2 linked regions of the Geobacillus stearothermophilus ATCC 12980 genome follow. The main gene of each other region encodes a partner of the protein of the gene in region 2 in a complex. Links are inferred from orthologs where the notes say so. Each region holds a gene or a part of one and is shown on either strand. Other genes may lie near its edges. The genes, in order: QSJ10_RS10060 and spoIIQ.

Region 1 (14,623 bases), 850 kb from region 2 along the record:
TTTTCCTTCGCGCCGGCAAGCGACAGCAACGCTGGATACGTCGCTTTGTTGTTGCTTTGGTCGCTGCCGACCGGCTTGCCGATTTTTTCTTCTGCCCCTTCAATATCGAGAATATCATCGCGAATTTGAAAGGCAAGGCCTAGATGGGCGGCGAATTCGTCAAGCTCCCGCGTTTGCCGGGCATCAGCGCCGCCGATCAAGGCGCCGGCGTGCACGCTGTATTGCAGCATTTTCCCGGTTTTATGCCGATGAATGTATTCGAGCTCCGAAAGCGTCAGCGTTTTCCCCTCTCCTTCCATATCGGCTGCCTGACCGGCGACCATCCCTTCCGGACCGGCCGCTTTCGCCAGCCGTTCGATGAGCCGAAGCCGGACGGAAGGAGGGATGCGCTCATCGTCGATTTCGGTGATCAATTGAAACGCGTACGTCAACAACCCGTCCCCCGCCAAGATGGCCATCGCCTCGCCGAACACTTTATGGTTCGTCGGCTTGCCGCGCCGCAAATCATCGTTGTCCATGCTCGGCAAATCATCATGGATCAAAGAGTACGTATGGATCATTTCAATCGCGCAGGCGACGGGCAATCCGACCGCCGGGTCTTTGCCGAGCGCCCGAACGGTGGACAGAAGCAGCAACGGACGGATTCGTTTGCCGCCGGCCTCCAATGAGTACGCCATCGCCTTTTTCAGCTTCGCCGGCCCTTCTAAGCGCTCTATATAACGGGAGAGCGCTGTTTCCACCGCCTGTTTTTGCTCGTTGAGAAACTGTTCAACTGAAAGCTGCGCCACCGCTTACTCCTCCTCCGGCGAAAAAGGCACGAGCTGACCGTCTTCGCGCAACATATACTCGAGCTGTTTTTCGACGTGCTGCAGTTTATCATGGCAAAGTTTCGACAGCTTCATGCCTTCTTGAAAAAAGACGATCGCCTCTTCAAGCGGCACATTTCCTTCCTCGAGCCGTTCGACGATTTCCTCAAGCTTTTTCATCGCTTCTTCAAACGTCAGCTCTTTTTCTTCGCTCATATTGTTTTCTCCTCCACTCCCGTCACTTGACAATCGACTTGTCCGTCTTGAATCCGGATGGACAGGCGCTCGCCGACCTGAAGCTGGCCGATTCGTTTGACAAGCTCGCGCCGCTCATTGTACACCAAACTGTAGCCGCGCTCCATGATACGGAGCGGACTGAGCGCCTCAAGCCGCGCGACATGGGAACGAAAGCGGAGCGCATGGCGCTCTAAGGCGGTGCGCATCGCTTTTTCAAGCGCGCCGGCAGCCGCTTTTTGCCGCTCCTTCGTCCGCTCAAGCTCGGCCGCCGGGTGATGGCGCCACAGCCGCAGGCGCAGCTCACGCCATTGTTGGCGCTTCTTGTCGAGCAACCGTTCGCGCTGGCGGGCGAGCCGGTCGAGCAACACGTCAAGCTGCTGCTCTTTTTGTTCGTACAGCCGCCTTGGATAGCGGAAAGCGTACGATGCTTGAAGCCGCCGCAACCGTTCCTGGCTGGCAGCGAGCTGTTCTTTCATGGCGCGGATCATCCGCCATTTCCGCTCGGCGAGCCGCTCAGTCAGCTCCCCGACGTGCGGCGCAGCCAGCTCTGCTGCCGCCGTCGGTGTCGGCGCCCGCAAATCGGCGACAAAATCGGCGATCGTAAAATCGGTCTCATGGCCGACGGCGGAAATGACCGGCACGCGCGAAGCAAAGATGGCGCGGGCGACGATTTCTTCGTTAAACGCCCACAATTCTTCAATCGAACCGCCGCCGCGGCCGACAATGAGCACGTCAACCCCGCCGAACTCATTTGCCCGCTCGATGGCGCGCACGATTGACAGCGCCGCCCCGTCGCCTTGGACGAGCGCCGGAAACAAAATGATTTTCGCAAGCGGATAGCGGCGGCGGATCGTCGTCATAATGTCGCGCACCGCCGCTCCGGTCGGCGATGTAACAACGCCGATGCAGCGCGGAAACGCCGGAAGCGGCTTTTTATGGACGGGAGAAAACAGCCCCTCCGCCTCGAGCCGCTGCTTCAGCTGCTCATACGCCAAATACAGGCGACCGATGCCTTCCGGCTGCATTTCTTTTACATATAGCTGGTAGTTCCCATTCGGCTCATAGACGGAAATTTCCCCACGCACAAGCACGTTCATCCCATCTTCGGGACGGAACGGCAAATGTTGATTGTAGCCGGCAAACATGACCGCGGCAATGCGCGCCTGGCTGTCTTTTAAGGTAAAATACATATGGCCGCGCGAATGCTGCTTAAAGTTGGAAATTTCACCTTTCACCCATAAATCGCGCAAATGCGGGTCGACGTCAAATTTGCGCTTAATGTATTTCGTCAGCGCCCCGACGGTGACGTATTTCACTTCCATCGAAACCGCCTCACTTCACGGCGAGCTGCCGGGCCGCTTCGATCGTGTTGTGCAACAGCATCGTAATCGTCATCGGACCGACCCCTTTTGGCACCGGCGTGATATAGCCCGCCACTTCTTTGACGGCGTCAAAATCAACATCGCCGCACAGTTTGCCGCTCTCCAAACGGTTGACGCCGACATCAATGACGACAGCTCCCGGTTTGACGTGGTCCGGACCGATGAGACGCGCCTTGCCAACCGCGACGATCAAAATGTCAGCCTGCCGCGTGACGGCCGGCAAATCAGGCGTTTTCGAATGGGCGTAGGTGACGGTCGCATGCTCGCGCAAAAACAGCTGGCCGACCGGTTTGCCGACGATGTTGCTCCGGCCGACGACGACGACATGCTTCCCGGCAATGTCGATGCCGGCAGATTTGACCATCACGAGAACGCCATGCGGAGTGCACGGAAGAAACGCCGGCTGGCCGATCATCATTTTCCCGACGTTGATCGGGTGGAAGCCATCGACATCTTTTTCCGGGGCGATCGTTTCAATGACCGACCATTCGCGGATATGCTCCGGCAACGGCAGCTGCACTAAAATGCCGTGCACCGCCGGATCGCCGTTCAGTTCGCGGATTTTCGCCAACAGCTCCTCTTCGCTGATGGACGCCGGAAATGTGTAAAGAAATGAACGAATGCCCACTTCAGCGCACGCTTTTTGCTTCCCTTTCACATACGAATGCGACGCCGGATCGTCGCCGACAAGAATGACGGCCAGCCCCGGCTCAACGCCGCTTTCCTTCAACTTCGCTGTTTCTTCCGCCAACCCGGCGCGAATCGTTGCGGCCAGTTCTGCTCCGCTGATGATTTGTGCTGTCATCGTATCTCGTTCCCCTCTCCTTGTTCGTCCATCCATATCGGTTTGCCTGACTTGACGCCGAAAGCTTGCGCAGCCGGCGGCCTGTCCTATTTTTGCAGCGCCGCCTTCACTTTCGAAAGCACGCCGTTGACAAAACTCCCGGATTTCCAATCGCCGAATTTTTTCGCCAGCTCGACCGCTTCATCGAGGCTGACGCTCACCGGCACATCGTCGACATACTTCATCTCATACGTCGCCATGCGCAAGATGGCGCGGTCCACATTGGCCACCCGCTCAAGCGTCCACTTTTCCAAATTGGCACGCAACAGCTCGTCAATTTCCTCCTGGTGCTCGACGACGCCTAGTACAAGCTGGCGCAAAAATGGATCCGCTTCGCTGCTTCCTGCCACATTGGCCAGCGCCTCCTCCGGCGGAATGTGCCCGACGTCGATTTGAAACAGCGCCTGCAGCGCTTTTTCCCGCGCTTCATGCCGCTTCATTGCCTTCCCCCTCTCTAAATACGAACATTTATATTAAAATCTTATCATATTTTTCGGAAAAAGCCAGACCCTTCCCGTCGCCCGTCTTGCTGCCGATTTTACACCGCCGGCTCCGCTGATGGCCTCGTTCATTACAATAACAGACTTTGACGAAAAAAACAAAAGGCGGCTGCTCCGAAAGCAGCTGCCTTCTGTTTTTGTCACCGTTGTTCGACGGCGTCGTGCTCCTGTTTTCCGCTTTCAAACTGAATGCCGACGATGTGCACGTTTACTTCGCTCGTTTCCAAGCCGGTCATGTTCCAAAGCGCCTGGCGCACGTTTTCCTGCACCTTTTTCGCCACGTTCGGGATCGACGCGCCGAACTGGACGAAGCAATAAAGGTCAATGACAACCCCGTCATCGCGCAAATCGACTTTGACGCCTTTGCCGTGATGCTTTTTGCCAAACCGCTCGGCAACGCCAGCGGCGAAATTGCCGCGCATTTGCGCAACGCCATCGACTTCGCTGGCCGCGATGCCGGCGATCACCTCGATCACTTCCGGTGCAATTTCGACTTTGCCAAGCCCGGTGTACTCCTGTTCGGAGTTAAACATATGTTCAGACATGGGGCACCTCCTATTCCGCCTTCATAATATCATATAACTCCAAAAACTTCGTATTAAACTCGCCGCTTTGGAATTTCTCATGCTCCATTAATTTTATGTGAAACGGGATCGTCGTATGAATGCCTTCAATGACAAACTCCGAAAGAGCCCGTCTCATGCGGGCGATCGCCTCCTCACGCGTCGGCGCGTGAACGATCAGTTTGGCGATCATCGAATCGTAATACGGCGGAATCGTATAGCCCGGGTAGGCGGCGGAATCGACGCGCACGCCCGGACCACCCGGCGGCAAGTACATGGCGATTTTCCCCGGCGACGGCATAAAGTTTTTCGCTGGGTTTTCCGCATTGATGCGGCATTCGATCGCCCAACCGTTAAAGGAGACGTCCTCTTGGGTGAGCGACAGCTTTTCACCGGCAGCGACGCGGATCTGTTCTTTTACTAAATCGACACCGGTAATGAGCTCGGTGACCGGGTGCTCCACCTGAATGCGCGTATTCATTTCCATGAAATAAAACTGTTTGTTCCGGTGGTCATAAATAAATTCGACCGTGCCGGCGCCCGTGTAGTTGACCGCCTTGGCCGCCTTGACCGCCGCCTCGCCCATCCTCCGGCGCATGTCGTCGTCAAGGGCCGGCGACGGCGCTTCTTCGACAAGCTTTTGCAGCCGGCGCTGGATCGAGCAGTCGCGCTCTCCTAAATGAATGGTGTTGCCATATGAATCGGCGAGCACTTGAATTTCGACATGGCGGAAATCTTCGATATACTTTTCAATATAAACGCCAGGGTTGCCGAACGCCGTCGCCGCTTCTTGCTGGGTGATGTTGATGCCTTTGACGAGCTCTTCTTCGTTGCGAGCGACGCGAATTCCTTTCCCACCGCCGCCGGCCGTCGCTTTGATGATGACCGGGTAACCGATTTCAGCGGCGATCGCCCGCGCCTCCTCAAGACTTTCAATAACGCCGCGCGAGCCCGGCACAATCGGCACACCCGCTTCCCTCATCGTCTCGCGGGCGATGTCTTTAATCCCCATTTTGGCGATCGCTTCCGGGCTCGGGCCGATGAACGTGACATTGCATTCGCGGCACAGCTCGGCAAACGCCTCGTTCTCCGCCAAAAAGCCATAGCCCGGGTGAATGGCGTCACAGCCGGTCAACGTGGCAACGCTCATGATGTTGGTGAAATTCAAATAGCTGTCTTTCGAGGCGGTCGGCCCGATGCAGTACGCCTCATCCGCCAGCTGCACATGCAAGGCGTCGCGGTCAGCCTGCGAAAAGACGGCGACCGTCTCAATGCCGAGCTCCCGGCAGGCGCGAATAATGCGGACGGCGATTTCCCCGCGGTTCGCCACCAACACTTTTTTGATCATCGTCCGTTCTCTCCCTTATTCAGGCTTGACCAAAAACAACGGCTGACCGTATTCGACGAGCTGGCCGTTTTGCACGAGCACCTCGACAATTTCGCCATCGACTTCCGCTTCAATTTCATTAAACAGCTTCATCGCCTCGATGATGCAAACAACCGTATCTTTTTTCACTTTGTCGCCCGGCTTCACATACGGCGGCTTGTCCGGCGCCGGCGCTGCGTAGAACGTGCCGACCATCGGCGATGTAATTTGATGCAAGTTGCCTTCCACAGCCGGCTTTGCTTCTTTGGCCGCCGTCGGTTCCGTTTCCGGCGCCTGCTTCACTTCCGAAGCCGCCACTTGGACAGGCGCAAGCGCCGGGGCCGCCGTCGGTTCGACCGCTGCCACTGCCTGTGCGGGCGCCGCCGGTGCGGCTGCCGGTGCAACGGCGACAGCAACCGCTTTTTTCATATGTACTTTCGTTTCTCCTTGCTCATATACAAATTCATCGATTGAGGATTGATCGACCAACCGAATCAATTCGCGGATTTCTTGAATTTTCATCGTTCTCACACCTTTCTCCAAGTGTCAGCCCGTCTTTCGCAGGCGGTGATCAAACGTATTCATAACGATTATACACACAACTGCAGGGCAAACGAAAGGTTTTTATGCAAAAAAAACTGCTCTGGCAAAGAGCAGCGCGTTCATCCGGCCGGCTGGAACTCGACGGTGACATATTGGGCATCCGGAATTTCTTTTTTCACCATATGAATGACTTCATTCGCCGATTTAGATGAGCTTTGTTTCGCTTTGATCGTCACGCGCACTTGGTTGTCATCGGCGCGCACGAGCACGTCTTCATACCCGCCTTTCGATTTGATGAGCGTCTCCAACGTTGCTTCTTTTTCGGACAATGCTTGCAATTTTTCAATTTTGTCGAGCGCTTCACTTTTTTCTTCCTCCGTCGCGTTCGCTGAAGCGACAATGGCGTTCAGCTCATCGCGCAGCCGGCTCCGTTCATCCTCAATTTTCATGCGCAGCGCTGTAAACAAATCATCGCCTGCGGTTGACGGCTCCTCTTTCGCTCCAGTCTCTTCCACCGCTACGCTTGGTTGTTTGGCCGGCTTTTCTGTTTTCTCATTCGCGGTGAGCGCCGGGCTGTTGCCCATCTCTTTCGGCGCCGTGACATAATACACCGACAGTACGACTACTAAGCTTAGCATCGTCAACAGCCATACCGTTTGTTTTTTCAACATGGCGATCTCCTCTCCCCTTACTTGAGTCATTTTTTCGGCAAGACCGCGACGCGGTAGCTCGGAACGTTTAACACGCGCGTCACCGCCTCGACGATCCATTTTTTAATTTGCAAGTTGTCGGCCCCTTTGGCGACGACAAGCACACCGCGAATATCCGGCTTTTTCGTGGCGACAACAAGCGGCGTTTCCTCGTCGCCATTGCGGATGATGATCACTTCTTCGTTTGTCGACTGATTTTCAATCGTCCGTTTTCCGCCTTCCTTGTCGCTTTCTTCGGTCGTTTGCTGCTGGGTCGAGCGTTTTTTCTCAAACAGCTTCAGCTCGGTTGAGTCAAGGTTGACGACAACGGTGACATCCTCAACCCCTTCAATTGCTTCGAGGGCGGCTTTCAACTCCTTCTCGTACCGTTCCTCATAGGCGGCGATCACTTTATCCTTTGTCTCCTTGCTCGACAAAAACGCCGGCTCGGACGGGGATTCCGGCTGATTGGCGGAAGGCTTGGCTTCGGCATCGTCTGCGCTACCTGCAAAGTGACTCGCCGCCATGAGCGCCACACCGGCCAGCAGCAGGACAACGACATATGAGAACGGCATGTGTTTTCGCGCCCCTTCCCCGTTCCCGTCTTTGGGCGGGGAAGAAAGAAATCGTTTGAAAAACGAGAGCATCCCCCCTATTCCCTCCCTCTAAATTGCACGGCAATTTTATTTTCATCGACTTCCCATTTGCCGGCGAGAAAGGCGCGCACCTCTTCAGCCAGCGAGGCATCGCTCTCGGGCAAAGCCGGCGGCTTTATTGTATCGATGACAACCGGCTCCACCGCGCTGGAAGGGCGTTGTTTCAAAAGCGCCACTTCAATCGTCTTGATGTCCTCTGGCATACGCCAATTTTCGTTGTGATCGGCGTAAACTTTGACATCAGCCTTCAATCCATACTTTTCCATCAACTCCCCGTTTACGTCGTTTTCGAGCTGGACAGCCATTTGTTCTAAAATATATGCGCGTTGTGAAGCTTGTATTTCTTTTTTCTGTTGTTCCATTTGATTTTTTATCTCCTCTTCCCCCTTGAAGCCTTCGGAAAAACGGGCAAGTGCTGAAGCGACAAGCTGATCCGGATCCGCCGAAGCCATCCGGAGCACCGGCGTCAACATAATTAGGAGAAGCAAAAGTCCGACGACCATTTTGACATATTTTTGCATCGTCCCGGACGGCAGCAAAAAATCGATGATGATGGCAAACAACAAAAACAAAATGATGTTCGTCACCCATTCAATCACAAGCTGCATAACGTTCCTCCTAGCGGACCATCATCGTAATATTCCCTGCCATAACCATGACGGTGAGGCTGAAGAAAAACATGAGCGAGACGATCAAAAGCGCCGCGAGCACATAGGCGATGCTTTTGCCGATAATGTTGAGGCAAGACAGCACCGGACTGCCGCCAAGCGGCTGCAACAGCGCGGCTGATAGTTTGTAGATGATGACGATGGCGAAAATTTTCACCGCCGGAAAGATGGCAATCATCAACAACACAGCCACCCCGACCAATCCGACCGCATTTTTGAGCAGCATCGAAGCGGCAACGACCGTATCGGCTGCATCAGTAAACAGCTTGCCGACGACCGGGATGAAGTTGCCGGTGACAAATTTCGCCGCCCGCAGCGCCACCCCGTCCGCCACCGCCGCTGTTGCCCCCCGCACCGACATAACGCCAAGGAAAACCGTCAAAATGAGGCCGAGCAAACCGAGGGCGGCCTTGTTCAACAAATCGGCAAGCTGGGTCGCCTTGTACCGGTCGCTGAGCGTGCTGACGACACTTAAAAGCGCCGCTAGCAACAGAAGCGGGAGCGTGACATATTCCACGACAACGCCGGTTGTGTTCATCAAAAACAAAATGATCGGATGGAAAAACGCCGCCGATACGACGCCGCCGGAGGAGGCGAGCAAGGCGAGCAAAAGCGGAACGAGGGCGATGATAAAATGGCTCATCGTCCGCACCGCCTCGAGCGCATAGCCGGTTGCGAGGCGGAAGCTGTTTAAGGCGAGCAATAACAGCACCATGTAGACGACGGCGTGGGCGATTTTGCTTACCTCCTGCTGGGCGAACGCGTTTTGCAGCGATTGCAGCACGGTGCTGAAGACAGCGAGCAAAATGAGCGTCCCAAGCAGCTTCCCGTTGACTTGCAGTTCATAAAATAAATAACGGGCGAGCGCTTTCAGCCACTCGACGGGCGACCATTGCCGGTCGCCGCTTAAAAAATCGGAGAGCGGCCCTTTTTCGCTTTCCGGCAAAAAGCCCCCATACTCATGGACGATCGTTTCCCAATAACGGCGGATGTCGCTGACATCCAAATGAGCGAGCTGCTCGCTGACGTACGGCCCATCGCTCGCAGCTTGTACGACGAACGGGCAAAAAAAGAGAGAGAGCAACCCCGCAATGAGGAACGCTGTCCGCTTCAATCCGTTCCCTCCTTATCGCGCCGCCGGAATGAGGCTGATGACCGCTTCAATGATGGCAGTCAAAATTGGGACGGCGAGCGCCAAAATGACGATTTTGCCGCCGAGCTCAATTTTGGCAGCGATCGCCCCTTGGCCGGCGTCTTTGGAAATTTGCGCGGCAAACTCGGCGATGTAGGCAATGCCGATAATTTTCAACATCATTTCCAAGTACACCATTTGAATGTGGGCGCCTTCCGCCATCTCCCGCAGCGTCAGCAAAATATTGCTGATTTGGTCAACAAGAAGTAAAAAAATGGTGCATCCGACAAAAACAGTCAATAAAAAGGAGAGGCTCGATTTTTGTTCTTGCAGCAGCACAACGAGGAACGTCGCCACCAACCCGAGGCCGACGATTTGCAAAATGTCCATGGCCTCTCCCCCTATCCGCGGAACAAAAAGACATCTTTAATTTTTTGAAACAAATCGCTTACAATCGAAGCGACCATAAACAAAATATAAATAAAGCCGAGCAGCGTCACCCACTGGGCGTATTCTTTCCTTCCCATCTGGTCGAGCACCGTATGCAAAAACGCGATGACGATGCCGACGCCGGCGATTTTTAAAATGATATCGACATCGATGCCCATTCGTCCTGCCTCCTGTCTACATGAGTAAAATGACGAGCAGCAGCCCGGCTAACACGCCTAAACTTTTCGCCATTTTGCCATAGCGCGCCTGATCGTCCAGCGCCTCCGCTTCCTCCCGCTCAAGATGGGCGAGCGCCAAGGCGATTTGCTGTTGCTGGGTGAGCCGGTCATACTGGCCGAGCGTGGCGCCAAACTGTTTCATTACTTCCCACTCTCCTTGTTTGAGCGCGGTCTTCCCCCATACAGCCCGCAAGCTTTTTTCCCATGCTTCGGCCACGCTCGTTTCACACGCATGCAACGCCGCCGCAAACTGGGCAAACAGCTCGCCAATCGGAGCGGCCGTCTGGCGGGCGATATGCTGAGATGCCTCGGCAAGCGGCGTATGTCCGTACATCACTTCCGCTTCGAACGCCCTGAGCGCCGCTTTCAGCTGGCGAAGCTGGCGCGGCCGTTCGTACAAGGCGCGGGCGGCTGCCATCCCCATCCAAGTGGAGGCGGCAAGAATCAACAAGGCGCCCAGCCACTTCATCGGCCCGCCACCGCCCGCTCGTACAGCACGGCGCCGTTGGCGTCAACAATGCGCCGGATGAAGCCGGGATGCGGGACGTTCGTCAACTCAATAAACCGTTCAAACACCCGTTGCTCCATGACCGGACGCAGCGTCGGCCGCTGCCAAACATCTCGAACGGTGCGCCCGTGCACGGTCGTCCATATCGAAACGCCGGCATTCGCCGCCTCCAGCACCGCTTCGCTGTCTTCCTCGCGCCCAATTTCATCCACAATCATGACATCCGGACTCATCGAGCGAATCATCATCATCATCCCTTCCGCTTTCGGACAAGCGTCCAACACATCAAGGCGTGGGCCGAACGAAAATTGCGGAATGCCTTTCACGCAGCCGGCGATTTCCGACCGCTCGTCAACGATCGCTACCTTTTGCGCCGGAATGCGCCCAGTTCCGCTGCTGATCAGGCGCGCCGCGTCGCGCAACAGCGTCGTTTTGCCGGTCTGCGGGGAACCGATGATCATCGTATGGCGCCAGCGCCCATCATACACATACGGAATCAGCGGATCGGCAATGCCGATTTGCTCTTTGGCAATGCGGATGTTAAAGGAGGCGACATCGCGGATGGCTTTCACCTTGCCCCCTTCTGTAACGACTTTGCCGGCGAGCCCGACGCGATGGCCGCCTTCAATCGTCATAAATCCACGCCTCAGCTCCTCTTCGACGGCATAAATCGAATAATGGCTCAACTTGTTGAGCAAGTACACGCCGTCCTCTTTCGTCACTTCATATGGCAGCAAGCGGGCCTTCCCATCGACGATCACTTCAAGCGGCCGGGAAATACGGATGCGGATTTCTTCGATGCTGCGCCCCCAGGAAGGCATCTGCTGCAACACAGCGGCGATCGTTTTCGGCAAAATTCCCCATACCGCTTCCATGGCCCTCCCCCTTTTTGGTGGACTAGTCTATATGTATGGGCGGAAGATGCTGTTTATGCCTTACTTGTAAATGCCGAACAAAATGAGCGCCACCCCGAGCGCGATGAACGCGAGCCGAGAAAACGAAAGCTCATCCGCCAGCGAAAGCAGACCGATCGCCATCGTTACGATCAGCACAGTCGGGCCGACAGCAGCGAGCACGGCGTTAATGGCGAGCGCCTTTCTTACATCATTAAAGACCAACATCAGCAGCGCTGCACTCAGTTCAATAAGCGCCGACAACATTCGCATGCCCGCCATCGCCAAAACGGACGAATCGATCGATCGCAGCCAATGTTTCATGTGTCCCTCCTCAAATAGAGATGGATTAGTACAAACGTATGCGGGAACAAGCCGTTTCAGAAGAAGTTTTTGCCGGTGAAAACGGGGATGGACAACGAAGCAGGACGGGGCACCTTTGGCGCATAAAAACAGCACCGGCCCGGAACATTCCGGATCAGTGCTGCCCTTGTTCAGGTTCTTACGCCCGTGACACGTATGTGCCGTCAGCCGTATTGATGATGAGGGTGTCGCCTTCGTTGACGAAAAATGGCACTTGAACGACAAGGCCGGTTTCAAGCTTGGCCGGTTTCGAACCGCCGGAAGCGGTGTCGCCTTTAATGCCCGGCTCGGTTTCAACAACTTTCAGCTCAACGGTATTCGGCAGCTCGATGCCGATCGTTTCGCCCTGGTACATCATGATGAACACTTCCATATTTTCTTTCAAAAACTTGAGCTCATATTCGATTTGCTTTGCCGGCAGCTCAATTTGCTCATATGTTTCCATGTCCATAAAGACGTGTTGATCGCCGTTGGCGTACAAATATTGCATTTTGCGCGTGTCAATTTGCGCCCGGTTCACTTTTTCGCCGGCGCGGAACGTCCGCTCTTGAATGGCGCCGGTGCGCAAATTTCGCAGTTTCGAACGGACGAACGCCGCACCCTTGCCCGGCTTGACGTGCTGAAACTCAAGGACGCGCCAAATCTCGCCGTCGACCTCGATGGTAAGTCCTGTGCGAAAATCGTTGACTGAAATCATTGCCCGAAATCCTCCTCACGCTATCCGTTATAAAATGATCAGTTCTTTCGGCGAATGAGTGAGCGCTTCGTTCCCATCGGCGGTAATGACCGCATCATCCTCAATGCGCACCCCGCCGAGCCCCGGGATGTAAATGCCGGGCTCGACCGTCACAACCATGCCCGGCTCCAGCACCGCATCGGAGCGGGCCGAAAGCGTCGGCCCTTCGTGAATTTCAAGGCCGATGCCGTGGCCGGTTGAATGTCCGAAATAATCGCCATACCCTTGTTCGCGAATATAATCGCGCGTCAGTGCGTCAGCCTCTTTGCCGGTCATGCCCGCTTTGATCCCGCGCATGCCGCGCCGCTGCGCTTCAAGGACAATGCCATAAATCGTTTGCAGCTCAGCGCTGACTTGGCCGACGGCGACCGTCCTTGTCAGGTCGGAACAATATCCCTTGTAGTAAGCCCCGAAATCAAGCGTGACGAGTTCGCCGCGCTCGATCGTTTTTTCGGACGCCACCCCGTGCGGCAGCGCCGAACGGTAGCCAGAAGCGACGATCGTATCGAAGGAGGACGAAGACGCCCCTTGTTTGCGCATAAAAAATTCAAGCTCATTCGCCACTTCAATTTCTTTGACGCCCGGACGAATGAACGACAAAATATGAGCAAATGCAGCATCGGCAATTTCCGCTGCTTCCTTTAATATCTTAATCTCTGCTTCCGACTTAATCAAGCGCAACTTTTCCACGACATGGGATGTCGGCGCAAGCTCGGCATCAATCGCCTCTTCATACGCCTTGTACGCCGCATACGTCACATGCTCCTGCTCAAAGCCGAGCGTTTTGATCCCGAGCCGCTTCACTTGTTTCGCGATTTCATCGACGATCGGTCCGCTGTGCTGGACGATTTCAAATCCTTCAACTTGCTTGGCCGCCTGCTCGACATAGCGAAAATCCGTAATAAAGACCGCCCCTTGGCGGCTGACAAGCGCAACGCCGGCGGTGCCAGTGAATCCGGTAATGTAGCGGCGGTTGCAGCCGTTTGTCACCAACAGCCCGTCAAGATGCTGCTCTTCAAGCAACGCTCGAAGCCTTTCCAGCTTTTCCATGTTTCATTCTCCTCTGCCCATGAATATTGTAATACAAAGGCGATGTGATACGTTGGCGGTTGCCGATGCGCGAGATCGGCTGCGCCTAAAAAATATGGAAACCTTCTTTATTTTACCATGATCGCAGCAGTTTCCGCCATATGCGCCTGCTTTGGCCGACAGCTTAGCTTCCTTCCTTGGCCGCCTGCGGTTCAGCGCTTGGCGACGGCCGGTTCATTTCCTGCGCCTCGAAAGAAACCGAATACCCGACAAACACGCCGTACAAAATGTACAAGCAGAGCGTTGTAATGACCGTATTCGTCTCTAAATCCGCAACCGGCTTCACGTTCGGAAACAGCGGATTGAGCAAATAAAACACCACTACCCAAAGCGCAGCGCCATACAACATTCCCGCCCACATGCCGCGGATGTTCCTTAGCAGTGCATAGTAAAGAAGCGCCGCCGCAATGGAAATGATGCCGATCAACACAATAGCCGCATAATTGCCGGCTTTGCCGTATTTCCAATCGCCGGCGACCCACGGGATGAGAACCATGTTCGGACTGATTTCGCTGAAGTTGAAAAAGTAAGCCAAATAGCCCATCAAGCTCCAAAACACCCCGCCGACAAATCCGGTGATAATCGTTTTTTGCACGAGCGTCATCGGCCGTTCCGTTTTTTCTTGCTCCAGTTTTCCTTTCTGTTCCGCCATCATGCTACACCTCCTTGTCTGTTAGTATGACCTGCAATTTGCCGCCCCATGAATCAAGCAAAAAAATGACCGCCTCTGTGTAAATAATGGATTTTTTGGAAATCATAACAGTAACATCAACCTAGAGGTTTCCGGACGTTTCTTGTAGAATAAAATAATAAACATAAAAAATAGGTTGGTGTTTGCCCGATGAAACAAGAGAAACCGTTATACGGCGGCCAGGCGGTTGTCGAAGGGGTCATGTTTGCCGGCAAAACGCATTCTGTCACCGCCATTCGCCGCACCGATGGAACGATCGAGTACTTTTCCGCACCGCGCCGCGCCAATC
Region 2 (14,715 bases):
TATGAAAGGTGGTTTGTTCGATCAGGCTTCTCGGCTGGTGCGCAACTTTCAAGCGAAACCGGTTGAGTGGTTGCGGGAAGAGTCATTCGTTTCCCTGTCTGCATATACTGGGCAGTGGAAGAACGTTCTCCCGGCCGCCAAGCAACAGCCGATCAACCTGCAACTCGCCTTGAGGGAAAGATTGGGCGGCAAGACGCGCGTCGTTGTTGGAACCCCAATCATTACCATTGAATATTAATATAGAGAAATTGGACGCGGAGGGGAATGCCTTGGAAAAGATCATCGTCCGTGGCGGAAACCGGTTGAGCGGCACCGTCAAAGTGGAAGGCGCAAAAAATGCCGTTTTGCCCGTCATTGCTGCCACCTTATTAGCGACAAAAGGAACTAGCACGATTCATGATGTGCCTGCTCTTTCCGATGTATATACAATCAGTGAGGTGCTCCGCTATTTAGGCGCCGATGTGCAAATCGCCGGCAATACGGTAACGGTCGATGCGACCGCTCCGCTGACGGTGGAAGCGCCGTTTGAATATGTGCGGAAAATGCGCGCTTCCGTGCTCGTCATGGGACCGCTGTTGGCCCGCAACGGCCGCGCCCGCGTCGCCTTGCCGGGTGGCTGTGCCATTGGTTCGCGCCCGATCGATCAACATTTAAAAGGATTTGAAGCAATGGGCGCCTCCGTGAAAGTCGGCAACGGCTTTATCGATGCAGAAGTGAACGGCCGTCTCCGCGGCGCCAAAGTATACTTGGACTTTCCAAGCGTTGGGGCAACGGAAAATATTATGATGGCCGCGGTGCTCGCGGAAGGTACAACTGTGATCGAAAACTGCGCCAAAGAGCCGGAAATTGTCGATTTGGCGAACTTTTTGAACGCGATGGGCGCCAAAGTGCGCGGCGCCGGGACCGGCACGATTCGAATCGAGGGAGTTGACGAGCTCGTCGGCACGTCCCACACCGTCATCCCGGATCGCATTGAAGCTGGCACCTTTATGGTGGCAGCCGCCATCACCGGCGGCAACGTCCTCGTGCAAGGAGCGGTTCCCGAACATTTAAGCTCGCTCATTGCCAAAATGGAAGAAATGGGCGTGACGATTATCGAAGAAGAAAACGGTGTGCGCGTCATCGGTCCGGAAACGTTGAAAGCCGTCGACATTAAAACGATGCCATACCCAGGTTTTCCAACTGACATGCAATCGCAAATGATGGCTCTCTTGTTAAAAGCCGAAGGCACAAGCATGATCACCGAGACGGTATTTGAAAACCGCTTCATGCATGTGGAAGAATTCCGCCGGATGAACGCTGATATTAAAATTGAAGGGCGCTCTGTCATTATTAACGGTCCGTGCCAGCTGCAAGGCGCTGAAGTAGCGGCCACCGATTTGCGTGCTGCCGCCGCTTTGATTTTGGCTGGACTTGCGGCGGACGGCTACACGCGCGTGACCGAGCTTCGTCATCTTGACCGCGGCTATGTCCGCTTTCATGAAAAACTGGCCGCGCTTGGCGCTGACATTGAACGCGTTCGGGAAGAAACAGAACAACTCGACCCGATCCAAGCGATCGAATGGAACGGATAATGGCGAAAAAACGACCGTGAACTGCCTGTTTCGGCGGGGAATGGTCGTTTTTTGCATTTTCTCACGCCCAGACCTAAAAACGGGAATTGACGCTTATCGAATGGTCGTTTTTTGCATTCTCTCCCCCCCGCTTGGCCGGCCAATGCCGGCTCTCCGCTTTCCGCTGCACGGAAGAGGGCGCGCATCCGCTCGTTCAAGGACAGGAGGAGACGCGAAAGAAAACAGTCATATATACTTGTCCGAGCCCATAACTATAAGTAACGAACGGAAGCCATGCAGGCATTGATTGATCATGTCCGCTTGGGCTTAGAAAATGCATATTGGGGGCTCGGCTATGGTGAAACGACTGAAACCGGTCATCGTACTTGCACTATGCCTGTTTGTGGCCATCCTCGTCATTCCTGCAGCGCTTGTCCTGCCGTTTTACGATGGGAAGGTGGCGAAATTGACGGAACAGTTGCAGAAGCACGAACAACTCCAGCGTTCGCAGGCAGCCGAAGGGCCGTCCATTGACGTGGCGGTTTACCGAAGCAAAGAACAGCGCGTGGAAAAAATCCCCCTTGAACAGTACGTCATCGGAGTGGTGGCGGCGGAAATGCCGGCCGAATTTGAGCTCGAGGCGTTAAAGGCGCAGGCCTTAACGGCACGAACGTATATCGTCAAACAGATGCTCGCCAACCAGCCGTTCCGCCTGCCGCAAGGAGCGAATGTGACCGACACAGTGGCGCACCAAGTGTATTACAGCGATGACGAACTGCGGAAGTTATGGGGAAGCGATTACGACTGGAAGATCAAAAAAGTGACCAAAGCGGTTCTGGATACGCGCGGGCAAATTTTAACGTACAACAACGAACCGATTGAAGCGCTCTTCTTTTCCACAAGCAACGGGTATACAGAAAATTCTGAAGCGTACTGGAAAAACGATATCCCGTATTTAAAAAGCGTCGTCAGCCTATGGGACAAACAATCCCCGAAGTTTTATCAGCGAAAAACGATGTCTGTCGTCGAATTTGAGCGGAGGCTCGGAATCGTGCTGCCAAAAGACGGATCCGTCGGTGTCATTTTATCGCGCACGCCCGGCCGTCGAGTCGGCGAGGTGAAAATCGGCGGAAAGACGTTCACGGGCCGCGAAGTGCGTGAACGGCTCGGCTTGCCGTCGAGTGATTTCACCTGGGTGCGTAGCGGGAATGACATCATCATTACGACGAAAGGTTACGGCCATGGCGTCGGCATGAGTCAATACGGCGCCAACTTTATGGCCAAAGAAGGGAAAACGTACGCCGACATCGTGAAGCATTATTACCGAGGCGTCCGCATCTCTTCAGCGACCGCCTTTTTGAACAAGTTGACCGCCAAACAATGACGGGGCGTCCGCTCCGATTTTTTTTTTTTGCATAAAATGCGGGGGAATATCAAAAAATAAGCGAAAAAATTGTATTCGGCGTGTATATCTTTTCCTCTTTCTGTTCAAAATGGTTGTTGAGGTGATGAACATGAGAGAGGAACAAAAACAACCGTCGCTGAAGCGTTTCTTCCGCAAGCGTTGGGTATTTCCGGCTATTTATCTATCTTGCGCAGCGTTGATCGTCGCAGGCGCACTTTGGTTCCAAGTGGGCAAACAAGAGAAGTCGGGTGAAAACGACACCGTGAAAAACGGCACCGCCCAGCAGGAAAACCCGGCTGTTCCGGTCAATGAAACGGTCGAAAACATCGCGATGCCTGTGCTTGACCCGAACGCCGTGCAAGTCAAAACACCGTTCTATGATGACAACGCATCAGAACAGGAACAGGAAGCAGCCCTCGTCTTTTACGATCATACGTACCATCCGAACCAAGGGATCGACCTTGTGCGCCAAGACGGCAAAACGTTTGACGTTACGGCTGCATTAAGCGGCACGGTAACGAAAGCGGAAAAAGACCCGATTTTAGGCTACGTTGTGGAAATCAATCATGAACAAGGGGTCACGACCGTCTATCAATCGCTGGCCGACGTGAAAGTGGAAGCAGGCGATACGGTGAAACAAGGCGAAGTGATTGGCAAGGCAGGGCAAAGCGAGTTTAACAAACAAGCAGACATCCACGTCCACTTTGAAATTCGCAAAGACGGCAAACCGGTCAACCCGATCGACTATATCGACAAACCGTTGACCGCCTTGACCGACAAAGCCGAAGACAACGCCGGAACAGATAACGCCAACGCAAGCGAAGAGAAGAACGTGACGCCAAGCGACGAAACCGCGCCGAGTGAACAAAGCCCGGCCAAGGAAACCGAACAAACGCCGGCTGATGACAACAAAACGGCGCCAAGCGACCATGAGCAAGACCAACATGATGACGCGTCTTCCTACAAAACGCCAGACGCCTCGATCGGCATGGCGAGAGCGTAATCGACAAGGCGTCGAGCAAGAGGAAACGAAAAACGCGACGAAAAGGCCTGTCCGTTTGCCAAGACAAGCGGGCGGGTCTTTTTGGTTTTGATGTTTCGAAATCCAAACGGGGAAGCACAGCGACCAAAAGGGTACGTTCTCCATATTGACGAACGAGTGCCTTCGTGACAGCATGGTTCACATCCGTCATCCAACGGTTTTCTCGTTGTCCGATTGTTTTCAACTTCCGACGCGCAGAAGCCGTCCCTTTTTGCTGGAGGGTTTTTCGCATTCGTTTGTACTTGGCACGCTTGATCGAAGTAGACGATAGGTCATGTCGTGTAACTTGGCTTGTGCAAGCACTTTTGTGTCAAGTATCGCCGGTGCTGGGCAAATACTGGGCGAACGCTTATCGGGTGTACAAAGAAGCGCTGAACGGGCCGGAGTTCGCCTCGTGGTTTGCGACGTTTGCGCCGGGCGGCCGCGCGCCGAAGATCGGGGAAGTGTGGGCTTCTCCGGATCATGCGGCGACGCTGCGCTCCATTGCCGAAACGGAGGCGGAAAGCTTTTACCGCGGCGAGCTGGCGGAAAAAATCGCCGCCTTCTCGAAGCAATACGGCGGCTTTTTGGCGGCGGACGACCTCGCCGAGTACGAACCGGAATGGGTCGAGCCGATCTCCGTTTCCTATCGCGGCTATGAAGTGTGGGAAATCCCGCCGAACGGGCAGGGGCTTGTCGCGTTGATGGCCATCAACATCATGAACGGGTTTGACGTGCCAAGCGTCCCGTATGTCGAGACGCACCACCGGCAAATCGAGGCGATGAAGCTGGCCTTTGCCGATGGAAAAGCGTACATCGCCGACCGCCGTTATATGAGCTGCAGCCCAGACGAGCTGTTGTCGGAGTCGTTTGCCGCCATGCGCCGGGCGCAAATCGGCGCGGAGGCGCTGACGCCGGAGCCGGGAACGCCGCCCAAAGGCGGCACGGTCTATTTGGCCGCCGCCGACGGCGAAGGGAATATGGTGTCCTATATTCAAAGCAATTACATGGGCTTCGGCTCCGGCCTCGTCGTCCCAGGCACGGGCATCGCCCTGCACAACCGCGGCCATAACTTTGTCTTCGATGAACGCCATCCGAACGGGCTGGCGCCAAGGAAAAAGCCGTACCATACGATCATCCCCGGCTTTTTGACGAAAGGCGGCGCACCGGTCGGCCCGTTCGGCGTCATGGGCGGATTTATGCAGCCGCAAGGGCATTTGCAAGTGATCATGAACACCATCGATTTTGACTTGAACCCGCAAGCGGCGCTCGATGCGCCACGCTGGCAGTGGATGGAAGAAAAAACGGTGCTCGTCGAGCCGCACTTCCCGCGCCATATCGCCGAAGCGCTCGCCCGCAAAGGGCATGACATTCGCTTTGCCTTAGACGGAGGTCCGTTCGGCCGCGGACAAATCATTTGGCGCGATCCTGACACCGGCGTGCTTGCCGCCGGGACGGAGCCGCACACGGACGGGGCGGTCGCCGCTTGGTGAGACTCACGATAAAGGGATGACTTCGATGAACCAATGGCATTTATTTCTTGCTTTTTTTCGCGTCGTCATGCTCGGGATCATGGCGATCGACTTTTTTCGCGAGTCGTACGAAGGAGCCGGGCTCGTCCAAATGGTGTGTCTCGCTGCCACCAGCGCCCTGTTGATGTTCGGCAAATGGCGCCTCCATCCGGCGTACGTCATCGCCTTGGCGCTCGTGTACGGGGCGGTGTTTCTCTCGCCATGAATGGCCTCTATGGCTAAAGAAAGATGGAAGGGATGCTTCCTCACAGTGACGGAAACATCCCTCTTGTCGTCATTGTTGCCGTTGACAGGCGAACGGACGCCCTCTCTCACCGGGCTGTTGGCCAACTCGGCACGAGCGGCGTTTGGCATGCGCCGCATGCGGCCGGCCGTTTGACTTGTCATTCGCCCGAAGCCTCATTGCACCGTAAACGTCACTTTCGCCCGCGCGTTCGGCCAGTTTTGGTCGGCGAGCCACCACTCAAGCGTATACGTTCCGGGCTCCAGGCCGCGGAACGTCTCCTGAAACGACAGCTCTTCCCCTTGTTTTAACGTGCGCTCTTCGTAAATTTGTGCAAACATCTTCCCTTCGCTGTACTGCTTCACCTTTTGGCCATCGCGGTACAAAATGTAGTCATACTTTTTCGAGCTCGTGAACGTCACCGTTTGCACGCGCTCCGTTTGGTTTTTGACCGTAAACGTAAACACGTAAGCATCGTTTTGCTTTTCGTATGTGAGTGACGGCTCCAACGTTCCGGCGATGATCCCTTTCCCGCCTGTGGGCGCTGGTTTGCCCGCTGGAGCGGGGCCAAGCAAATCATCTTTCGCCTGCGGGCGCTCGTTGCCGCTATTATACATAAACAGCGCACTCGCCGCCGCCACCCCGGCCAACACGGCTGCGACGCCGATCATTTTTCCTTTGCCCATGCCAGATCCTCCTTTTTTCCTCTCTATACATAGTCGTTTCCCATTTCCCTTCCGTTACAAACCGCAAAAAAATTGTGAAAAAACCGTTGTCCGCCTTGATATTTCTGGTATATATTCCCGTTTTGTCTAATAAAATGTTACAAATTGAACAGCAATGAGAGTGGTTGAGGTGGGGATCGTTCACAACCGGCAAGCGACGCGGCGAAGACGCTTCCAAGACATCCAACGAAAGCGGCGCTCATCAGTGGCAAGACGAGTCTCATTTCACACTTCTCACTTCTCACATCCAACTTAGGGAGGGCGAGTGGTGTGCACGATTACATCAAAGAGCGTACGATCAAGATTGGCAAGTATATCGTGGAGACGAGGAAAACCGTTCGCGTCATCGCGAAAGAGTTTGGCGTGTCGAAAAGCACCGTGCATAAAGACTTGACCGAACGGCTGCCGGAGATCAATCCGGAGCTGGCCCAAGAAGTGAAACAAATCCTCGATTACCATAAATCGATCCGCCATTTGCGGGGCGGGGAGGCAACGAAGAAAAAGTATAAAAAGCAGACGGTGAAAAACAACTGACTTTTTCCTTGCCATCTGCCGTTTGCAGTATCATTCCGGGGGGCAAATATGGTAGAATAATCTATTAGGAATGATTTCAGAGCAGAGGCAAGGAGGAGCATGTATGTTCTCACGAGATATCGGCATTGACCTAGGCACGGCGAACGTCCTCATTTTCGTCAAAGGCAAAGGCATCGTGCTCAATGAGCCGTCCGTCGTGGCGATCGATAAACACACGAACAAAGTGCTCGCAGTCGGCGAAGAAGCACGACGAATGGTCGGACGTACTCCTGGGAATATTGTTGCCATTCGGCCGCTCAAAGACGGCGTCATTGCCGACTTTGACATTACAGAAGCGATGCTGAAGCATTTCTTAAGCAAGCTCGACCTAAAAGGCTTTTTCGCCAAACCGCGCATTTTGATTTGTTGCCCGACGAACACGACATCGGTCGAACGGAAAGCGATCAAAGAGGCAGCAGAAAAAAGCGGCGGCAAAAAAGTGTACTTGGAGGAAGAGCCGAAAGTCGCAGCCATTGGCGCCGGAATGGACATTTTTCAGCCGTGCGGAAACATGGTCGTTGATATTGGCGGTGGCACGACCGACGTGGCGGTTCTCTCGATGGGGGACATTGTCACCGCCTCTTCCATTAAAATGGCCGGGGACAAGTTCGATATGGAAATTTTAAACTACATCAAGCGCGAATATAAGCTGCTCATCGGGGAACGAACGGCCGAGGAGATTAAAATCAAAGTCGCAACGGTATTCCCAGGCGCACGGACCGAAGAAATCGACGTCCGCGGCCGCGATCTCGTCACCGGACTGCCGCGCACGATCACCGTCCGTTCGGAGGAGATCGAACGGGCGCTTCGCGAGCCGGTGTCCTTGATTGTACAAGCCGCGAAAAGCGTGCTCGAGCGCACGCCGCCGGAACTGTCGGCCGACATCATCGACCGAGGCGTCATCTTAACGGGCGGCGGCGCCCTCTTGCATGGAATCGATCAGTTGCTTGCCGAAGAGCTGAAGCTGCCGGTGTTCATCGCCGAAAATCCGATGGACTGCGTCGCCCTTGGCACCGGGCTGATGCTTGAGAACATCGACCGCGCGTCGAAATCGCAGTTGGTGTAAAAAAGGAAAAGCAGGGGATGCGGCTGCCGCCCCCGCCCGCCTATAATGGAATCAACAAGCCGCCCGCCAACGCCGGCAGCGGCTTTCTGCCACGAATTTTCATGGACAAGCGAGGGAGCTGTCATGCTAAGAGGATTGTATACCGCCGCGAGCGGCATGCTCGCCCAGGAGCGGCGCGTCGAGATGCTGACCAACAACTTGGCGAACGCCGAAACGCCGGGATACAAAGCTGATGCAGGAGCGATGAGAGCGTTTCCGGAACTGTTGATGAGCCGCCTCGAGGACGAGCCGATTCCAACCGCCCCGCCGCGCGCCATTCTGACGCAAACGGCGATCGGGCCGCTCCAGACGGGTGTCTATATGCAAGAACTCATCCCGAACTTCCGCCAAGGGGATATTAAAGAAACCGGTCTCTCCACTGATGTAGCCTTAGTCGATGGACAAGTCCCGGTCGACCCGGCAAGCGGGCAGCGCGGGGCGCTCTTGTTTGCCGTCGAAAACGGCCAAGGCGACATCCGGTACACGCGCAACGGCCATTTCACCGTGAGCCCGGACGGCTATTTAACCACGCAAGACGGTTGGTATGTGCTCGATGGCAACGGCGAGCGCATCGCCGTTCCGAATGAAACGTTCGCCGTCCGCGACGACGGGACGATCATCACCGGAAACCGGGAAATCGCCCGCCTTGGCGTCGCCTTCGCCGCCAACCCGCAAACATTGGTGAAGGAAGGAAACGGCCTGTTCCGCAGCACGGCAGGGCCATTGCCGCAGGCGCCCGGCAATGTCACGTATACCGTCAAGCAGCGGTTTCTCGAACGGTCGAACGTGGACGTTGAGCGGACGATGACCGACTTGCTCGCGGCTTACCGAACGTTTGAAGCAAACCAAAAAATCATCCAAGCGTACGACCGCAGCTTGGACAAGGCCGTCAATGAAGTCGGCCGCCTGAAATGATGACAAAAGGAGGACAAGCCCGTGCTTCGTTCGATGCTCACCGCCGCCAACACGATGAACGCCTTGCAAGAGCGGCTTGATACGATCAGCCACAACATCGCCAACAGCAACACCGTCGGCTTTAAACGGCGCGAAGCGCGCTTCGCTGAGCTCCTCGCCCAGCAAGTCGACCGCCTTCCCGCCGACGAAGCGCCACGTGAGACGCCGGCCGGCGTGCGTTACGGCAACGGGGCGCGCCTCGCCTCGACGATGCTTGTGTCTGTTCAAGGAACGCTCGTCGAGACCGGCCGCGCGCTCGATTTCGCCTTCACCGCCGCCAACCAATGGTTTCGCGTTCAAGTCGCCAATGCCAACGGTGACACAACGATCGGCTACACCCGCGCTGGCAACTTTTCTGTCACTCCTATGGACGGACGTCTTGCCCTCGTGACAAGCGACGGCCGCCCGGTGCTCGATGAAGCGAATCGGCCCATCGAATTTCCCACCGGCACAACCGGCTTTCAGCTCTCCCCAACCGGGATGCTGACGGCCACTGATGCCAGCGGTGCGGTTGTTGCCCGCGTGAACCTTGGCGTCACCGCCATTGACCGTCCGCAGCTTCTCGAAGCCCAGGGAGACAACGTCTTCACCTTGCCGGATGTCCCTGGCGCCGCTCGGGAGCTCAACGGCAATTTGCGTGGCCAAATCGGCGTCAAGCAAGGCGCCTTGGAACAGTCGAACGTCGACCTTGGCGAAGAAATGGTTGGCCTAATGGCGACAAACCGAGCGTATCAGCTGAACGCCCGCGCCATTTCCATTTCGGAACAAATGCTCGGGCTGATTAACGGCATGCGCTCCTCATAAGGAGGATCGCGATGAGTGACGAGAGGCATCAAGAGCGTATGCATCGGCCGTCTTCCCGGATGGCAAGGCGGAAAGGCCGAGTGAGAAAGAGCCCGCCGGCTCCCGCTGAACCGGAAGCCCAAGCCCTTCCGGCTGAAGAGGAGGCGGCCGCGCCGCGCCGTTTCGCGCGCACCCGGCTCATCCCGATCTGGCTTCGGCTCGTGATCGTCACCGTTCTTATGGCCATCTGCCTTGCGGCGGGAGCGGTCGTTGGCTACAGCGCCATCGGCGACGGAGCGTGGCTTGACGTGTTCCGCCCCTCGACGTGGCAGCACATTCTCGACTTTGTCGAAAAAGGGACGTAAGCAGCACCTCGCCGCGTCATCGTCTTGATGATCATGAAAAAGGAGTGTTTCTATGCTTGACATCCAACAAATCCAGTCCATCATCCCGCACCGCTATCCGTTTTTGCTTGTTGACCGCATTCTGGAAATCGAAGAAGGAAAGCGCGCCGTCGGCATCAAAAACGTCAGCGCCAACGAAGCGTTTTTTGCCGGCCACTTCCCCGAATACCCGGTCATGCCCGGCGTGTTGATCGTCGAGGCGCTCGCCCAAGTCGGCGCCGTCGTCCTCCTGCAAAGCGAAGAAAACCGCGGCCGCCTCGCTTTTTTCGCCGGCATCGACAACTGCCGCTTTAAGCGGCAAGTGAAACCAGGCGACCAAATTCGCCTGGAAGTCGAAATTCTCCGCGCCCGCGGCGCCATCGGCAAAGGCAAAGGCACCGCCACCGTCGACGGCGAACTCGTCTGCGAAACAGAGCTCATGTTCGCCCTTGGTGAGAAAACAAACGGCTGACCAACGCGCGCTCCTTTGCGGGGCGCGTATGTTCATTCCCCTAAACGCCACCTCCGCATTTGTTTCATTCCCCTTGCATGAAATGCGCTCTTCTGGGAAAGATAAACAAGGACCGGTCTTACATAAGGTCACAACAACACGAAGAAAGGAGAAGGTGCCATGAAAAAAAAGGCGTTGCTGTTCAAACTGTTCAGCGCCATCGTCGCCCTCTTTTTAGCGTCCGGATGCAATGGCGACAAAGACAATCCGCCGCCGCCAAACAACAATAAAAACGATGTCAACGACCTAGACGTGAACCCGGCCGATGACATCAACCAAGACGATGACGTCGACAACGACAAAGACAATGACGGCATCCCGGACAACCGCGATGTTGATTTGAACGACAACCAAAACAATCAACTCCCGCCGGGAGATGACACGAACAACGGACCGGGCGATGATGAGCGCGATACGGTTCCGGACCGCGAAGACCCAATTGAAGACCCGCAAGACGCTAACGACAAAGATAATATAGACGAATAACGAAAAAAGGCTGCCGATCGAGGCGGCCTTTTCATTTGGCCAAAATTAGTACCGATTTCGGCTAGATATGTTTCGCTTCATTCGCTATAATGGGAATGTCGATTCATGTTCGAAAGATCGGGACAGAGGTCGAACATCGGGATGTTCTTGCGGAGGAAACATTTGTACAACCTTCCCTTTTGCATCAGAGGGGGCGTACGTACCGCGAACGTCAACCAAGAAGGAGACAGACAAGAGAGGGGGAATACTGGTGGAAGAAACAATCAGCCTGCGTGAGCTGTTCGAAACATTGCGCAAACGGCTTTGGCTCATCGTCCTGATCACCGCGCTAGCGACCGTTGTAAGCGGTGTGGTCAGCTATTTTCTATTAACGCCGATTTATCAGGCATCGACACAAATTCTCGTCAACCAAGCGAAATCGGAGCAGCAGCTCTACAGTTTCACATCACCGTCCACGAATACGACGGTTTGACGACCGCCGACGCCGATCGGCAGCGTATCGCCGCCGACTGGGCCAAGGATAAGCCGGATCTTGTCTTGCTTGAACCGTTTTTATTAAACGACAACGGCGTCGTGATGATCGACGACACGCTCGCCCACATCCAATCGATCATCGACCAGCTCAAATCCGCCGCCCCGAATGCGGTCGTGATCTTGCAGCCGCCGAACCCGATTTACAACGCGACCTACTATCCGCGTCAAGTGGAACGGCTCGAAGCGTTCGCCAATGAGAACGGCTATCCGTATCTCAACCATTGGCCCGCCTGGCCCGACGATCAAAGCGAAGAACTGAACCGCTATGTCGACCCGCAAACCGACCTGCCGACCGCAGAAGGCGCCAAAGTGTGGGCCAATGCGCTCGCCAAGCGCTTCATCGCCCAATAAAAACGCGCACCTTACAAGGTGCGCGTCTCATTTACTTCGCCGCTGTTGCCTTCAACTCCAGATGCTCCTTCAACTCATTTGAAATCGCCAACCGTTCGCTCTCCGGCACAAGCAAGTAATAAATGCCGTTGATTTTCGTCTCTTGTCCCGTAATATGCAGCTGCTTAATGTGCTTGCGGGCGTCTTTGTAATTCGCCTGAATGTCTTTCATTTCCTCAAACGTCAAGTTCGTTTTCACGTTTTTCCCGATCGCCGCGAGCACATCGCTGTAGTTTGTGAGCGACGAGAAGCTGGCGCCTTTCTCAATAATCGCTTGAATGATCTGCTTTTGCCGGTCCTGGCGCCCGAAATCGCCGCGCGGGTCGTCGTAGCGCATGCGCGAATATTTCAGCGCTTCGTCTCCGTTCAATGTAATCTCGCCTTTCGGGAAATGCGTTCCTTCATACGTAAACGCGAACGGGTTGTTCACCGTCACCCCGCCGACGGCATTCACGATGTCGCGGAAGCTTTCCATGTTGACTTTAATGTAATAGTCAATCGGAATATCTAAGAAATGCTCCACCGTCGCCATCGTCATCTCCACCCCGCCGAAGGCGTACGAGTGGTTGATTTTATCTTCCGTCCCTTTCCCGATAATCTCTGTTCTCGTGTCGCGCGGCACGCTGACCATCTCAATCGACTGCTTGTTCGGATTCACCGTCATGACAATCAGCGTATCTGCACGCCCGCGATCCCCTTTGCGTTCATCGACACCGATCAACAAAATGGAAATCGGCGTTTTCCGTTCAAACGAAACGTCCTCTTTCCGCTTCTCCGACTCCCAGTTGACGTTCTCGTGCATTTGGTTTGCCGTCTGTTTCACATGATGATAAATAGAATAGGCGAATATTCCCGCTCCAGCGAATAACACGACAAGCAATCCCGCCACCCAGCGGAGCCATGTTTTCTTCTTTTTTCGACGTTCTGCTCTCATGCGCACTCTTCCTTTTCCATTGCGAAATTTTCGTGCATGCCATTTCGATTATAGACCGTTTTCCGAGTGAAGACAACTGAACTTTCAATCGTTTCCTTATGGATCCTATTACCAATGGGAACTCCCTTTTGTTTCGACAACACTAGACAAATTCCTCCCATTGATAGACTGTTTTTCCTATGTTACCATACATAGATGTTTAGCAGAGCGAAAAAAGGAGGAGTGGACGATGATCGATATTCACAGCCATATCTTGCCCGGTGTTGACGACGGAGCGGCTGCGATGGAGAACGCCATCGCCATGGCGCAGGCTGCGGCCAAGGAAGGAATCACGACGATCATTGCCACTCCCCATCATCAAAATGGGACGTATGAAAACCCAAGACCAGCTGTCCTTTCCTTGGCAACTGAGTTGAACGACGAATTGAAACGGCGCGGCATTACCTTGAACGTGCTTCCAGGCCAGGAAGTGCGCATCCACGGCGACTTGCTTGACGGCCTGGCTCGCGGCGAGGTGATGACGCTTGCCGATACGCCATACATTTTGATCGAATTTCCGTCCGATCATGTGCCGAAGTATGCGGAACAGCTCCTCTTTGATGCGCAAGTAAAAGGGTTCACCCCGATCATCGCCCATCCGGAGCGAAACGTTGAAATCATCGAATATCCAGAGCGTCTGTACCAGCTCGTCAAACGCGGCGCCTTGACCCAGCTGACGGCATCAAGCGTTACAGGCCATTTCGGCAAGAACATCAAAACGTTCTCCTTTCAGCTGATCGAAGCGAACTTGGCCCACTTCATTGCCTCGGACGTCCATAACACGAAAACGCGGCCGTTCCGCCTTCGCGAGGCGTACGAAACGGTCCGCAAAGAATTCGGCACCGAGGCGCTCCACTACTTCCGCGAAAACGCCGAGCAGCTCATCCGCGGCCAAGCCGTATTCCGCGATGAGCCGCAGCGAGTGAGAAAGAAAAAGTTCCTCGGCCTCTTTTAGAAATAGTTGGGAGTATGATATAAAAAAGTAGAAGAGATACTTCTTTTTTTGTCCGTTCGGTGTCGAAACATGGCTTGTTTCTTGTAGAACGATTCAGGATCATGTCGAACGGCATCCAATAGCAGCGGCTCTTTCTTTAAGACAATTCGGCGCGCGGCGAGAGATTCCTAGCAGCGGCTTCTTTGTCTTAAAGACAGGCCGTTTTCTTGCTTCGCGCTTTTTCCGGTGATGTCTCCTTACCGTTATCAACGGAGGCACTCGGCCATGCCGTGGGTGGGGACGATGACGGTCCCGGCACCTTAGACGCCCGTCGTCGAGGGTGTGGCGTGAGGGCGGGTTAGATGCCCGATCTAACTGACTTTGTTTCTATGTGTTTCACTGGCCATGCTATAATCAGATCAGGGAGGTGAAGCCATGAGCCAAGAGCTGAAAGAATTGCTTCGTTCCGTCTTGCAAGAAGAACTGAAACCAGTCCACGACAGGCTTGAGCGGTTGGAAGGCGCAGTCGGGCACATTCGTCAAGACGTATCGCAGCTGCAGCAAGACGTATCACAACTTCAGAAGGATGTCACCCAACTGCAACAAGGCCAACAGACATTAGAAACCACG

Evidence for each region.
Region 1: the proteins of spoIIQ (region 2) and QSJ10_RS10060 are in contact, whole or in part, in a crystal structure (PDB 3TUF), measured with the Bacillus subtilis proteins. The link is inferred for Geobacillus stearothermophilus ATCC 12980 from one-to-one orthologs.

What each region holds. Positions count from the first base shown.
Region 1 is NZ_CP128494.1:1,848,899-1,863,521, forward strand. Bases 5,137-7,920 are described here. They hold QSJ10_RS10060 (SpoIIIAH-like family protein), read right to left. Parts: upstream 6,913-7,920; coding sequence 6,361-6,912; downstream 5,137-6,360. Other genes in these bases: accC (acetyl-CoA carboxylase biotin carboxylase subunit), read right to left, coding at 5,137-5,680; accB (acetyl-CoA carboxylase biotin carboxyl carrier protein), read right to left, coding at 5,696-6,220; spoIIIAG (stage III sporulation protein AG), read right to left, coding at 6,939-7,577; spoIIIAF (stage III sporulation protein AF), read right to left, coding at 7,583-7,920. Also shown: QSJ10_RS10020 (polyprenyl synthetase family protein), read right to left, coding at 1-788; QSJ10_RS10025 (exodeoxyribonuclease VII small subunit), read right to left, coding at 792-1,022; xseA (exodeoxyribonuclease VII large subunit), read right to left, coding at 1,019-2,365; bifunctional methylenetetrahydrofolate dehydrogenase/methenyltetrahydrofolate cyclohydrolase FolD, read right to left, coding at 2,376-3,230; transcription antitermination factor NusB, read right to left, coding at 3,317-3,709; QSJ10_RS10045 (Asp23/Gls24 family envelope stress response protein), read right to left, coding at 3,910-4,314; more of accC, read right to left, coding at 4,325-5,136; more of spoIIIAF, read right to left, coding at 7,921-8,194; spoIIIAE (stage III sporulation protein AE), read right to left, coding at 8,205-9,368; spoIIIAD (stage III sporulation protein AD), read right to left, coding at 9,381-9,776; spoIIIAC (stage III sporulation protein AC), read right to left, coding at 9,788-9,994; stage III sporulation protein SpoIIIAB, read right to left, coding at 10,011-10,523; spoIIIAA (stage III sporulation protein AA), read right to left, coding at 10,520-11,437; QSJ10_RS10100 (YqhV family protein), read right to left, coding at 11,498-11,779; efp (elongation factor P), read right to left, coding at 11,958-12,515; QSJ10_RS10110 (M24 family metallopeptidase), read right to left, coding at 12,543-13,604; and 2 more genes. UniProt on the Bacillus subtilis protein: Involved in forespore engulfment. Forms a channel with SpoIIIAH that is open on the forespore end and closed (or gated) on the mother cell end.
Region 2 is NZ_CP128494.1:2,691,304-2,706,018, reverse strand. The notes cover bases 2,139-5,014. They hold spoIIQ (stage II sporulation protein SpoIIQ), read left to right. Parts: upstream 2,139-3,067; coding sequence 3,068-3,961; downstream 3,962-5,014. Other genes in these bases: spoIID (stage II sporulation protein D), read left to right, coding at 2,139-2,937. In the rest of the region: QSJ10_RS14695 (YwmB family TATA-box binding protein), read left to right, coding at 1-238; murA (UDP-N-acetylglucosamine 1-carboxyvinyltransferase), read left to right, coding at 270-1,574; more of spoIID, read left to right, coding at 1,909-2,138; QSJ10_RS14665 (chromate transporter), read left to right, coding at 5,498-5,716; QSJ10_RS14660 (hypothetical protein), read left to right, coding at 5,762-5,890; QSJ10_RS14655 (BsuPI-related putative proteinase inhibitor), read right to left, coding at 5,911-6,420; sporulation transcriptional regulator SpoIIID, read left to right, coding at 6,730-6,993; QSJ10_RS14645 (rod shape-determining protein), read left to right, coding at 7,097-8,098; QSJ10_RS14640 (flagellar hook-basal body protein), read left to right, coding at 8,222-9,052; QSJ10_RS14635 (flagellar hook-basal body protein), read left to right, coding at 9,074-9,895; QSJ10_RS14630 (DNA-directed RNA polymerase subunit beta), read left to right, coding at 9,907-10,239; 3-hydroxyacyl-ACP dehydratase FabZ, read left to right, coding at 10,292-10,729; QSJ10_RS14620 (hypothetical protein), read left to right, coding at 10,889-11,254; QSJ10_RS14610 (SGNH/GDSL hydrolase family protein), read left to right, coding at 11,723-12,139; polyisoprenyl-teichoic acid--peptidoglycan teichoic acid transferase TagU, read right to left, coding at 12,171-13,112; QSJ10_RS14600 (tyrosine-protein phosphatase), read left to right, coding at 13,342-14,106; QSJ10_RS14595 (hypothetical protein), read left to right, coding at 14,521-14,715. UniProt on the Bacillus subtilis protein: Involved in forespore engulfment and required for anchoring membrane proteins on the forespore side of the septal membrane. Forms a channel with SpoIIIAH that is open on the forespore end and closed (or gated) on the mother cell end.